Regions from separate parts of the Cellulomonas sp. zg-ZUI22 genome, predicted to be linked through region 3. Evidence: predicted binding sites of a transcription regulator. Region 3 holds the regulator's gene; each other region holds the start of a gene.
What was found. Region 3 encodes HrcA, which represses chaperone genes, less so after heat shock. Its sites were predicted from a motif close to TTNGCACTCGNNNNNNNCGAGTGCNAA; they were not measured.
Positions count from the first base shown of each region.

Region 1: the regulator HrcA is predicted to act here: its motif matches at 1,283-1,309, upstream of groES (co-chaperone GroES).
Region 2: the regulator HrcA is predicted to act here: its motif matches at 1,568-1,594, upstream of J1G43_RS00815 (Hsp20/alpha crystallin family protein).

Region 1 is NZ_JAFMUZ010000001.1:1,501,990-1,506,435, reverse strand. Features, by position in the region: gene J1G43_RS06985 (MerR family transcriptional regulator) at 1-82, opposite strand, end outside; gene J1G43_RS06980 (WhiB family transcriptional regulator) at 341-637, shown strand; gene groES (co-chaperone GroES) at 849-1,142, opposite strand; gene J1G43_RS06970 (class I SAM-dependent methyltransferase) at 1,406-2,608, shown strand; gene J1G43_RS06965 (glutamate--cysteine ligase) at 2,608-3,756, shown strand; gene J1G43_RS06960 (hypothetical protein) at 3,787-4,446, opposite strand, start outside.
Region 2 is NZ_JAFMUZ010000001.1:172,527-176,972, reverse strand. Features, by position in the region: gene gcvH (glycine cleavage system protein GcvH) at 1-62, shown strand, start outside; gene J1G43_RS00825 (helix-turn-helix transcriptional regulator) at 378-614, shown strand; gene J1G43_RS00820 ((deoxy)nucleoside triphosphate pyrophosphohydrolase) at 1,010-1,462, shown strand; gene J1G43_RS00815 (Hsp20/alpha crystallin family protein) at 1,685-2,119, shown strand; gene J1G43_RS00810 (MalY/PatB family protein) at 2,353-3,507, opposite strand; gene metE (5-methyltetrahydropteroyltriglutamate--homocysteine S-methyltransferase) at 3,651-4,446, opposite strand, start outside.
Region 3 is NZ_JAFMUZ010000002.1:151,816-156,261, forward strand. Features, by position in the region: gene J1G43_RS08420 (DUF3097 domain-containing protein) at 1-645, opposite strand, end outside; gene hrcA (heat-inducible transcriptional repressor HrcA) at 848-1,870, shown strand; gene dnaJ (molecular chaperone DnaJ) at 1,958-3,082, shown strand; gene J1G43_RS08435 (16S rRNA (uracil(1498)-N(3))-methyltransferase) at 3,079-3,837, shown strand; gene ppdK (pyruvate, phosphate dikinase) at 3,941-4,446, opposite strand, start outside.

The DNA of each region.
Region 1 (4,446 bases), on a different contig from region 3:
CGGGAGCCACGCCCAGACGGCGCGCGACGGCGGCGACGGTGAGCGCCGGTGCGCCGACGCTCTCCTCTCCTGCGGGGACCATGACGCGATTGTGCCAGTCCCGTGGCGCGATCCGGGTGGCGACCTCCCGGACCCGCCGCGGGTCGCGGACGCACGTCCTGCACCGACGTCCAGATCGCGCCAGTGAAACGCGTCACGAGATCGCGTCGAGGAAGGGTCTTGAACAACTTCTGGCGCGGTTGTACGGTTGCGGCACGTCGACCCGGGAAACCGTGGACGACCACCGACTTTCGTCCCGGCGTCGCCGCTGGACGTCAACGCAGGAGCCAAGGAGGAGCACATGGCCGAGATCTCGCGTCTGCCCGGACCGGTGATGGACCTGTGGGAGTGGCAGTTCGACGGCGCGTGCCGCGACGCCGACCAGGACCTGTTCTTCCACCCGGAGGGCGAGCGAGGCTCGGCCCGCCGCCGACGCGCGGAGGCCGCCAAGGCCATCTGCGCCTCGTGCCCCGTGCTGAACGAGTGCCGCGAGCAGTCGCTGGCGGTCCGCGAGCCCTACGGCGTGTGGGGCGGCCTGTCCGAGGAGGAGCGCGCGGCGGTCCTCGCCGAGCGTGCCGGACGCCGCGTCACCGCCTGACCTCCGTCCCCGTCGACGCCCGTCACCGCTGACAGGCGTCGACGGGTGACGGACGTCCGGCCCGACCGCAGCAGGTCCGGCCCCGCTCCCGCCCGGACCCGGCGAGCAACGACGACGAAGGCCCCCTCCCGCGGGAGGGGGCCTTCGTCGTGCCGTGGACGACCCGCCGTGGTGGCGGGCGGCCGTCCGGGCGGCGTGCTGCGAGCTGTCGTCAGGCGACGATCGCGAGGATGTCGCGCGCGGAGAGGATGAGGTACTCCTCGCCGTCGTACTTCACCTCGGTGCCGCCGTACTTCGAGTAGATGACCTTGTCGCCGACAGCCACGTCCAGCGGGACGCGGTTGCCGTTGTCGTCGATACGACCCGGGCCCACCGCCAGGACCTCGCCCTCCTGGGGCTTCTCCTTGGCGCTGTCCGGGATGACGAGACCAGACGCGGTCGTCGTCTCGGCCTCCAGGGTCTTGACGACGATCCGGTCCTCGAGGGGCTTGATGGAGACCGACACAGCGGACCTCCCCTTCGCATGTTGAGTAGTTCAGGCAGGGTCTGCGCCGCACCGTCGCCGCCGTCGTCGCGGGTGCCGGGGCCACCGGAGCGGTTGGCACCCTCCCAGGGAGAGTGCCAGCTCCTCACTCTAGGAACGCGTTAGCACTCGGTCAACCCGAGTGCCAACGACACGACCACGCGGGTGACCACGGTGCACGTCGTCGCACGCTGCGCGGACGTCGGGTGGTGTCCCCACGGCGAGGGGCGTGGGAAGGTGGGGCCGTGGACGACGCCGGACTGGTCAAGCTCCTCAGTCCCGACGGCTGGGCGCTGCTGCAAGCCCTGCCCCCGTACGACGAGCGGCTCGCGCTGCCGATCGCGGAGCGCCTGCAGAAGGACGGGCTCGACCCCGCCCTCGTGGCCGCCGCGCTCACGCAGTCGCGGCTCCGCCTGCGGGCCCGCGCCAAGCTCGGCGAGTTCGCCGACGGCATGCTGTTCACGGTGCACGGGCTGGAGCAGGCGACCCGCCTCGAGGTCGCGGCGCACCACGCCCGCCGCTACCGCGACGCGGGCTGCACGTACGTCGCCGACCTCACCTGCGGCCTGGGCGCCGACGCGCTCGCCATGGCGGGCGTCGGGCTGCGGGTGCTGGCCACGGACGTCGACGAGACGACCGCGGCGCTGGCGACCGTGAACCTGCGCGCGTTCCCGGAGGTCCAGGTACGCCTGGGCGACGGCCTCGCGCTCGACCTGGCGGCCGAGGGCGTCGACGGCGTGTACGCCGACCCCGCACGCCGCACGGGCACCGGGCGGCGCGTCTTCGACCCCCGGGCGTACTCCCCGCCGCTCGACGAGGTGCTCGCCGTGCGCGGCACCGTCCCGGCGCTCGGCCTCAAGCTCGGCCCCGGGCTGGCGCACCGGGACCTGCCCGTGGACGCCGAGGCGCAGTGGGTGTCGGCCGACGGCGAGGTGGTCGAGCTCGGGCTGTGGTTCGGACCGCTCGCACCCGACGGGCCCGGGCGCTCGGCGCTCGTCCTGCGGGCCGGCGCGGCGCACACGCTGCGCGCGGACCCCGACGGCGACGACGACGCACCACCCGTCGGCCCGGTCGGCGGCTACCTGTACGAGCCGGACGGCGCCGTCATCCGCGCCGGCCTGGTCGGCACGGTGGCGCACCGCGTGCGGGGACGGCTGATCGACCCCACCATCGCCTACGTGACCTCCGACGCCCTCGCCGACCGGACCGCGTGGCACCCGCTGGCCACGGCGTACCGCGTGCTGGACGACCTGCCGTTCGGCCTCAAGCGCCTGCGCACGTACCTGCGCGAGCGGGGCGTCGGCCGCCTGACCATCAAGAAGCGCGGGACCGCCGTGGTGCCCGAGACGCTGCGGCGCCAGCTCGACCTGCGGGGCGACGCCGAGGGCACGATCGTCCTGACGCGCGTCGCCGGGCAGCAGCGGGTCCTCGTCGTGGAGCCGCTCTGATGGCGGCGCCCGTCGCCCTGCCCTTCGCGCAGTCGGAGCGGTCGACCGTCGGCATCGAGTGGGAGGTCGCGCTCGTCGACGCCGACTCGGGCGACCTGCGTCAGGCGGCCCAGGCGATCTTCGAGGCCGTGCGCCCCGCGGAGGGCGCCGACCACCCGCACATCACGTCCGAGCTGCTGCTCAACACCGTCGAGGTGTCGTCCGGCAAGTGCTCGACCGTCGCCGAGGCCGGCGCGGACCTGCAGCGCGCGCTCGACGAGGTCGCCGCGGCCGCGAGCCCGCTGCGCATCGAGCTCATGGGCGCCGGGACGCACCCGTTCGCGAACTGGGCGACGCAGCGCGTGACGGACAAGGAGCGCTACGCCACCCTCATCGACCGCACCCAGTGGTGGGGCCGGCAGATGCTCATCTACGGCGTGCACGTGCACGTGGGCATCGAGGACCGCGACAAGGTCCTGCCGCTGAGCCGCGCGATGCTGACGGTGTTCCCGCACATCCAGTCGCTGTCGGCGTCCTCGCCGTTCTGGGGCGGCAAGGACACGGGGTACGCGTCGAACCGCGCGCTGCTCTTCCAGCAGCTGCCGACGGCGGGGCTGCCCCCGCAGTTCGAGCGGTGGGCGCAGCTCGAGCAGTACGTGGGCGACATGATCCACACCGGCGTCATCGACCGCGTCGACGAGGTCCGGTGGGACATCCGCCCGTCGCCGCGGTTCGGGACGCTGGAGATGCGGATCGCCGACGGCGCCGCGAACCTGCTCGAGGTGACGGCGATCAGCGCGCTCACGCACTGCCTGGTCGAGCACTTCTCGTCGATGATCGACGCGGGCGAGCCGCTGCCGACGATGCCGCCGTGGTTCGTGCAGGAGAACAAGTGGCGCTCGGCGCGCTACGGCATGGACGCGATCGTCATCACGAACGCGGCGGGCGACGAGGAGCTCGTGACGGACTCGGTGAGCCGGTGGATCAGCGAGCTGGCGCCCGTGGCGCAGCGGCTGGGCTGCACCGCCGAGCTGGAGCAGGTCCGCACGATCCTGCGCCGCGGCGCGTCGTACCAGCGGCAGCGTGCGGTGGCACGGCGTCATGCCGGCGAGCTCGAGCCGGTGGTGCGGGCACTGGTCGCGGAGCTGGCGGCGGGTCGACCGCTCTGACCGCAGGGTGCTGCGGTGTCGGTGCCGACCTCAGGTCCACCGCCACGACGCGAGGAGCCCGTCGAGTGCGGGCACGGGGCCGGAGTCGTGCGCCGTGCGCGTCAGCGCCCACGTCCAGGTGCGCCCCGCCCGGTCGGCGCGCGCCTCGGTGCGCAGCACGCCGTCCCCCACGGCGAACGTGCGGACCAGCACGTCACCCGCAGGCGTGGCCCGCGCCGTGACGGGTCCCACCGCGCGCACCGACGGCCCGTAGGGGTGCACGTACGGCGTCTCGAGCGCCGTCCGGGCGTCGCGTCCGTCGGCAGACGGCGCCGACGTGACGACCAGCGCCGCACCGCGCGTGAGCCGCACGTACAGGTGCGTCCACGTGTCGTCACTCCCCGGCACGTCGACGGCGGTCGGCGCCGCCGGCAGCAGGCACGAGGCGACGTCGACGCCCCCGGGTCCGCCGACCGCGACGGGCACGGTCGCGACGCACGGGTCGTCGGGGATGTCGGGCGGGGCGGGGCGGGCAGGTGCGGCGGGGTCGTCGGGCAGCCATCTCCAGGTCGCGAGCACGGCGTCGACGAAGCGGTCGGCGTCGAGCTCCGTGTCCGCGTCACCGCGCATCACCCCGATGGCGAAGGCCCACCCGTCGTGGTCGACGTGCGTGTCCGTGACGCGCCGGTTCCCCACGACGAACGTGGTGCG
Region 2 (4,446 bases), on a different contig from region 3:
TCGACATGACGTCCGCGGGTGCGCTGCTGACCGCGGACCAGTACCGCGCGATGAACCCCTGACGGAATGGGGTAGGTGGTGCTACCCAGGACTGCGCCGTCCGGGGGACATCATCGGCGTCCCGCCATGCGTCCGGGTGCTTGCCCGAACGGGTGATGTGACGCACAGTGCTGAACGACGGCCTTCACTCGTGACGTATCAGGGGGTTCCGAGAGTCGTCATGTCAGGTGCAGCTATCGGCACCGCGGGGGGGATCTCACGGTGATTCGAGGAGAACGGCCGATTCCGCGTCATACCCACGACGCATGTCGCTCTCATCCGGTACGCAGCCGACGCGGGTCCGGAGAGTCCGGGCCCGCCGCCCACCGGAGGACATCATGACCATGCTGGACACGAGCGTGACCTTGCACACGACGGCGGCCCACACGCTGACCCGCCGCGAGCGGGTCGTGCTGGCGGAGCTCGCCGAGGACGTCACGCTCGAGGAGATCGCGACGCGGCTGTTCGTCACCCGTAACACCGTCAAGTCCCAGGTGCGCAGCGTCTACCGCAAGATCGGCGCGTCGACGCGTGCCGAGGCCGTCGCGTGGGCCGAGGCCCACGGCATCCGCTGACCCGCACGCCCAGGGCCGGAGGGTCTGCCTCGGCAGCGCTCCGCCCACCGCTCGTCCCGCCCGGGCGGACCTCCCCGGCCGTACGTGACGACCCGCACCCGCCACGCCACACCGTCGTGACGCGGCCGCGGCGGGCGGCGTCACGCCGCCGTGACGACCGCGCCGGACGGGGGCCCGTCGTCCCGACAGGACGACGCACAGCGGGTGCACGTCCTCCTCACAGGGTTGTGACCTGCGAGGGTGCGCACCCATGACGACGCTGTGACTCGCGGGCCCACGTCGCCATGACGCCTCCGCGACGTCCGGCCGCGGATCGTCCACCGCACACCGGTGCGGGCGGACTGCCGTCCGTCCCTCGTGACCCTGCTGTGATGCGCGGCTGGCAGACTCGTGCCATGACTCCTGTGCTGGTCGTGGCGGCAGCCGTCGTCGACGACCTCGACGACCCGCGTCTGCTGCTCGCCGCGCGTCGTGCCACCCCCGCCAGCCTCGCCGGCCGGTGGGAGTTCCCCGGCGGCAAGGTGGAGCCGGGTGAGACGCCCGAGGAGGCCCTGCACCGCGAGCTCCGTGAGGAGCTCGGCGTGCGCGTGGGCCTCGGCGTCGAGCTGCTCGGCCCCGACGGCGGGGTGTGGCGGCTGTCCGACCAGTACGTCATGCGCCTGTGGTTCGCCGAGGTCGTGGAGGGCGAGCCCGAGCCGGTCGTCGAGCACGACCAGCTGCGCTGGCTGCCCACCGGGCAGTGGCTCGACGTGCCGTGGCTGGACGCGGACGTCCCGATCGTCGAAGGGCTGCTCGAGTTCGTCGCCGGGTTCGCCAAGGATGCGCGCTCCGTGGACCGCTCCGCCTGAGCCCGCGGACGCCCTGCCCGCTGAACGCGGACTCGCCGTCGTGCGACGGCCGAGCCGGCCGCCGCTCGGCCTGTTCGCCGTGAGCGAAATCGGCCTCCTGAACGGTTGGCACTCTCGACCCCCGAGTGCTAATTCTTGAGGTGTAGCCAGCCGGCGGCCGAGCCCGCCGGGAGCACCGGGGCACCGGGAGGTCCGGTCCCCACGTCGAGGAGGTGATGGGCCGTGGCTACTCGTTTCGACCCGTTCCAGGAGATGGACCGCGTGCTCGCACAGGTGCTGGCGTCCGACCGCGCGTCGGCCACGATGCCGATGGACCTGTACCGCGACGGCGACCACTACGTCCTGAACGTCGACCTGCCGGGCGTCGACCCCGGCACCGTCGACGTGAGCGTGGACGACCGCACCCTGACCATCCGTGCCCAGCGCAGCGCCCGCCCCGAGCACGACGTCCAGTGGCTCGCCAAGGAGCGCCCCGTCGGCCAGTACGCGCGGCAGCTCACCGTGGGCCGCGGCCTGGCGCTCGACCGCATCAACGCCACCTACGCCGACGGCGTGCTGACCCTCACGGTTCCCGTGGCCGAGGAGGCCAAGCCGCGCCGCATCGAGGTCCAGCACGGCACCGGCACGACGCCCATCGAGGCCGGCTCCGCCGACTGACCGGCGCTCCGAGCGCCCGGGTACCAGGGCTGGATCGCTCCGGGAGCGATCCAGCCCTTTCCTGTCGGAGGGTGGTTGAGCACCCCTGGGAGGCCGGCCGTCCGCTGCTGCGGGGGCGACGTCGCGCGGCGCGCGGGATGGGTCAGCGCGGCGCGCGGGATGGGTGAGCGCGGCGCGCGCGATGGGGTCAGCGCGGCGCGCGGGATGGGGTCAGCGCGTCGCGCGGGGTGACGTCAGCGCGGAGCGGCGAGTGTCGTCGTGAGGCGGTCGAGGGCCTCCGTCAGGATCCCGGTGGACGTCGCGAGGTTCAGGCGGACGTGACCCTCGCCGCCGGGTCCGAACGTCGGCCCCGCGTTCACGGCCAGGCGCCCGCGCTCCAGCAGGAGGCGTGCCGGATCGGCCCCGGTCGACGCGACGGCCGGCACCTCCCGCAGGTCCAGCCAGGCGAAGTACGTCGCGGCCGGGCGGTGCCACCGCGCCTGCGGCAGCCGGTCGGCGAGCGTCGCGGCGACGAGGTCCCCGTTGCTCCGCACGGCGGCGAGCACGTCCGCGAGCCAGGCGTCGCCCCGGCGGTAGGCCGCCTGGTGAGCGATCGACGCGACGTGGCTGACACCGTGGCCGACGATCTCCGGCAGGCGGCGCAGGTCGTCCGCCGCGGGGCCGGGGATCGCCAGCGCCGCCTTGAGGCCCGCCAGGTTGAACGCCTTGGACGCCGAATGCAGCGCGATCGCGTCCGGGATCACGGTGGTCGTCGGCACGAACGGCTCGTCGCCCACGACCAGCGGGGCGTGGATCTCGTCGGCCACCACGCGCACGCCGTGGCGGGACGCGAGCTCGCCGACGCCCCGCAGCTCGTCGGCGGAGTGGAGCGTGCCGGTCGGGTTGTGCGGGTGGCACAGCAGGTACGCGCGCGCGTCGCGGAACGCCCGGTCGAGGGCGTCGAGGTCGAGACGACCGGCGGGCGTGAGCGGTGCGTCGACCACGCGCCGGCCGGCGTGCTCGACGAACGCGCGGAACGGCGGGTACACGGGCGGGTTCACGACGACGCCGTCGCCGGGCGCCGTGACCACGGCGAGCACCTCCGCCGCACCGATCATCACGTCCGGCACCATGCGGGTGCGCTCCACGGGGACGTCCCAGCCGTGCTGCCGCGCGGCGAACTCGGCGAACGCCTCGGCGTACGCCACGCCCCGAGGGCTGTTCGGGCCCGGTTCGTAGCCGGTGTCACCTGCCGCCACCGCGGCGGTGGTGGCGTCCACGACCGCGTCGAGCGGGAGGACGTCCATCTCGGCGACGAACGCGGGCAGGACGTCGTCGGGGTAGGTGTGCCACTTCAGCGAGGTGCGCCGCCGCAGGTCGGCGACGGTGACGTCGAACGGTGAACCCATGCCCGCAGGGTAGGGCTGCCGCGGGGTGGCCCGCCCGCCGCGCCGGGCGGGGGAGGGCTGGAGCGCCCTCGCGCGGGCCCCGGAGCGACGGCGAGGCCCCGGTCGCCGGGTGGCGGCCGGGGCCTCGGGTCGTGCCGTGGGCGTCAGAGCGTGGCGCGCACCGTGCGGGTGGCGGCGACCAGGTGCTCGAGGGAGGGGGTGACCTCCTCGTAGCGGCGGGTCTTGAGGCCGCAGTCCGGGTTGACCCAGAGCTGGTCGACGGCGATGGTGCGGACCGCCTCGGTGAGCAGCTCGGTGACCTCCGCCTCCGAGGGGACGCGCGGCGAGTGGATGTCGTAGACACCCGGGCCCACGGCGCGCGGGTACCCGGCCGCGGCGATGTCGCCGAGGATCTCCATCTTCGAGCGCGCGGCCTCGATGCTGGTCACGTCGGCGTCGAGGCCGTCGATCGCGTCCATGATCTCGCCGAACTCCGAGTAGCACAGGTGCGTGTGGATCTGGGTGTCCGGGCGCACGCCCGCCGTCGAGAGACGGAACGAGCGGACCGACCAGTCGAGGTACGCGGCGTGGTCCTTCTCGCGCAGGGGGAGCAGCTCGCGCAGCGCGGGCTCGTCGACCTGCACGACCGCGATGCCGGCGGCCTCGAGGTCGGCGATCTCGTCGCGCAGCGCCAGGGCGACCTGGTTCGCGGTGTCACCGAGCGGCTGGTCGTCGCGGACGAACGACCACGCCAGGATCGTCACCGGGCCGGTGAGCATGCCCTTCATCGGCTTGGCCGTGAGGGACTGCGCGTACTGCGCCCACGCCACCGTGATGGGTGCGGGCCGCGACACGTCGCCCCACAGGATCGACGGACGCGTGCACCGCGACCCGTACGACTGGACCCAGCCGTTCTGCGTGACGGCGAACCCGTCGAGGTTCTCGGCGAAGTACTGGACC
Region 3 (4,446 bases):
CCACACGTCGACGTACGGGTGCCCGAGCACCAGGACGGTCCCGGCGGGCGCGGCACGCAGGGCGTCGGCCGCGATGCGGCTCTCCTTGGAGCCGGGGACGAGGTGGTCGACGAGCACGCCGACGCGCCGGTCCGCGCTCGGGCGGAAGTCCCGCAGGGCGTCCGCGAGGTGGTCGACACCGTCGAGCAGCTCGACGACGACGCCTTCGACGCGCAGGTCGTCGCCCCAGACCTTCTCGACCAGCTCCGCGTCGTGCTTGCCCTCGACCCAGATGCGCGATCCGCGCGCCACGCGGGCCCGCGCGTCCGGCACGGCCACCGACCCCGACGCGGTGCGGGTGGGTCGCGCGGGTGCCCGCGAGGTCACCGGCGCCGTGAGCACCACCGGCTGGCCGTCGACCCAGAACCCGGGACCGAGCCGGAACGTCCGCGTGCGCCCGCGCCGGTCCTCGAGGACCACGACGTGCTGGCCCCCGGACTTCTCGACGCGGACGACGGCGCCGACCCATCCGGTCTCGACGTCCTCGACGACCAGACCGGGCTCGGCGGCCTGCTCGCGGGACGTGCGCGCGGGGCGGTGGTGGACGGGACGGGACGGGGAGCGGTCGCCCGACAGCACGTCGGAGCCGTAGCGGTCGTCGGTCACGCGGGCACTCTAGGAGGTCCCGGCGCGCCGCCGCGGCGGACGCGCGGGGACGGTGGCGGGGACGGTGCGGGGGACGCCACCCCGCCTCCTGGACGTGCGCGTAGAATTGGCACTCGGTACGGGCGAGTGCTACCCAGGACGCCGCGGTGCGGCGCCGCGGGGGCGCTCGAGGGCCACGGGGGCAGGAGGGAGCGACATGAGCATCAGCGAGGACCGGCGGCTGGACGTGCTGCGCGCCATCGTCGAGGACTACGTCGCGACCCGTGAGCCCGTGGGCTCGCGCGCCCTGGCGGAGCGCCACGCGCTCGGCGTCTCGCCGGCCACCATCCGCAACGACATGGCCGCGCTCGAGGAGGCCGGGCTCATCGTCCAGCCGCACACGTCGGCCGGTCGCGTGCCCACCGACCTGGGCTACCGCGAGTTCGTCGACCGCCTGTCGGGCGTGCGTCCCCTGTCCGCCGCGGAGAAGCGGGCGATCGGCACGCTGCTCGAGGAGGCGGTGGACCTCGACGACGTCATCGACCGTGCGGTGCGGCTCATCGCCCAGCTGACGCACCAGGTGGCGATCGTGCAGTACCCGTCGCTGCGCCGCTCGGCGCTGCGGCACGTCGAGCTCGTCCCTGTCGGTGAGCGTCACCTGCTCGTCGTCATCATCACCACGACGGGTCGCGTCGAGCAGCGCACCCTGGAGCTCACCACCGACCTCGACGAGGCCGTCGTGGCGCGGCTGCGCGTGCGGTTGAACGTCGTCGCCGCGGGCCTGCGCCTCGCCGAGCTGGACGGCGCTCTCGAGGCTCTCGCCGCCGAGTTCACGTCGGGCGGCGAGGACCTCGCCCGCTCGGTCGTCGCGGTCGTGGCCGAGACCCTCGCGCAGGAGCGGGAGGAGCGGGTCGTGGTCGCGGGTGCGTCGCACCTGGCCCGCAGCGCCAACGCCGACTTCCCGCACACCATCGGACCCGTCCTCGAGGCCCTCGAGGAGCAGGTCGTGCTGCTGCGCCTGCTGTCCGAGATGGCGGAGGACTCCGGCGGCGTCGCGGTGCGGATCGGCCGCGAGACCCAGCACGAGGGGCTGGCCGAGACCAGCATCGTCACCAGCGGGTACGGCGGCGACGGGTCGTCCGTCGCCGTGCTCGGGGCCGTCGGCCCGCTGCGCATGGACTACCCCCAGACCATGGCGGCGGTCCGTGCCGTCGCCCGGTACCTCACCCGGATCCTTGCGGGCTGACCGGTACGCCCCGCGGACGCGCCGCCGGGCGCGCCGCGCGCGCGGCCGGGCACGCCACCCACGAGCAGGAAGCGAGCAGCACGCCACGTGACCGACTACTACGAGATCCTCGGCCTGCCGCGCGACGCGACGCCCGAGCAGATCAAGAAGGCCTACCGCCGGCTCGCCCGTGAGCTGCACCCCGACGTGGCGGGCACCGACCCCGCGTCCGAGGAGCGGTTCAAGGACGTGTCGCGCGCCTACGACGTGCTGGGCAACCCGGAGAAGCGTCGCGCCTACGACATGGGCGCCGACCCCGCGTCCCCGGGCGGTGGCATGGGCGGCGGCTTCGGGTTCCAGGACATCTTCGAGACGTTCTTCGGCGCCGCCGCGGGCGGTGCTCCGCGCGGCCCGGTGGCGCGTGCCCGGCGCGGGCAGGACGCCCTGGTGCGCCTCGACCTGGACCTGGCCGAGACCGCGTTCGGCGTCCACCGCGAGGTGCAGGTGGACACGGCGGTGCTGTGCCCCACGTGCGGTGGCACCTGCTGCCGGCCCGGCACCTCGCCGCGCACCTGCGAGGTCTGCGGCGGGCGCGGGTCCGTGCAGCGGGTGGCACGCTCGTTCCTCGGGCAGGTCATGACGACGCAGCCCTGCGCGGCCTGCCACGGGTTCGGCACGGTCATCCCCGAGCCGTGCACCGAGTGCGCCGGCGAGGGCCGCGTGCGGTCCCGGCGGACGCTGTCGGTGGACGTGCCCGCGGGCGTCGACACCGGCACGCGCATCAAGCTGACCGGTCAGGGTGAGGTCGGCCCGGCCGGCGGTCCGGCGGGCGACGTGTACCTCGAGGTCCGCGAGCGCAAGCACGACACGTTCGTGCGACGCGGCGACGACCTGCACGCGACGCTCCAGGTGCCCATGACCGCGGCCGCGCTCGGCACGGTCCTGTCGATGGAGACCCTCGACGGGCCGCAGGAGGTCGACCTGCGCCCGGGCACGCAGCCGGGGGAGGTCGTCACGCTGCGCGGGCTGGGGATCGGGCACCTGCACGTGGGCGGCCGCGGGGACCTGCACGTGCACGTGGAGGTCCAGGTGCCCACCCCCGCCGACGACGAGCAGGCCGAGCTGCTGCGTCGTCTCGCCGTGCTGCGCGGCGAGGAGCGCCCCGAGGCACGCTTCGCCGCGGCCAACCCCGGGATGTTCGCCAAGCTGCGCGACAAGCTCGCGGGCCGGTGAGCGCGCCGGTCTTCGTCGTCGAGCCCGGCCGGCTCGCCGACGTGCGGCCCGGAGGGGAGTACCTCCTGGACGGCACGGAGGGCCGGCACGCCGGCGTCGTGCAGCGCCGCGGACCGGGGGAGCGCGTCGACGTGGTCGACTGCGCCGGCGTCCGGCTCGTCGGCCGGGTGCGGACCGCCGGCCCCGAGGGGGTGCGCGTGGACGTCGAGGACGTCGTCGTCGAGCCCGAGCCCGTCCCGCGGCTGGTGCTCGTGCAGGCTCTGGCCAAGGGCGATCGTGACGAGATGGCCGTCGAGGCGGCCACCGAGGTCGGGGTCGACGGGGTCGTGCCCTGGCAGGCCGAGCGCTCCGTGGTGATCTGGCGGGGCGAGCGCGCGCAGAAGAGCCGCGCTCGCTGGGTCGGGACGGCGCGCGCGGCGACGAAGCAGTCCCGGCGCGCCCGCATGCCCGTGGTCGAGGAGGCCCTCGACGACCGCGGGCTCGTCGCGCGCGTCGCGTCGACCGTCGCGGCCGGCGGGACGGCCGTCGTCCTCCACGAGTCCGCCACGACACCGCTGCACGGCGTCCCGACGCCCGCCGGGGGCGAGGTGCTGGTCGTCGTCGGCCCCGAGGGCGGCATCAGCGACCGCGAGCTGGAGGCCCTCACCGGGGCAGGCGCCGTGGTCTGCCGGCTGGGCCCGCACGTGCTGCGGACGTCCACGGCAGGCCCCGTGGCCCTGGCGATGCTCGCGGACCGGCTCGGCCGCTGGGGCTGACGGCTCCGGCAGGTGCTGGTCCGCCGTCCCGTGCAGGAGGGGACGTGGGGGCGGCGGTGCGCGACGGGGAGAGAGGTGCCGCCGCCCCCACCGGTCCGGTGTGTCAGCGCGAGTCGCTGCCCTCGTGCTCGATCGCCGCGCGGCCGGCCTCGAGCCGGGCGATCGGCACCCGGAACGGCGAGCAGGACACGTAGTCCAGGCCCACGGCGTCGAAGAACCGGATGGACTCCGGGTCGCCGCCGTGCTCGCCGCACACGCCCAGGGTCAGGTCGGGCCGGGTCGCACGTCCGCGCTCGACCGCGATCTGCACGAGCTGTCCGACGCCCTTGACGTCGAGCGTCTCGAACGGCGACACCGACAGCACGCCGTTCGCGGTGTACTGCGCGAAGAACGCACCCTCCACGTCGTCGCGGCTGAAGCCCCACGTCGTCTGCGTGAGGTCGTTGGTGCCGAACGAGAAGAACTGCGCCTGCGCCGCGATGCGGTCCGCGGTCAGCGCCGCCCGCGGCAGCTCGATCATGCACCCGACCGGCAGGTCGACGGTGACGCCCTGCTCGGCGCTGACCTCCGCCATGATCGCCACGGCGCGCTCGCGGACCAGGCGCAGCT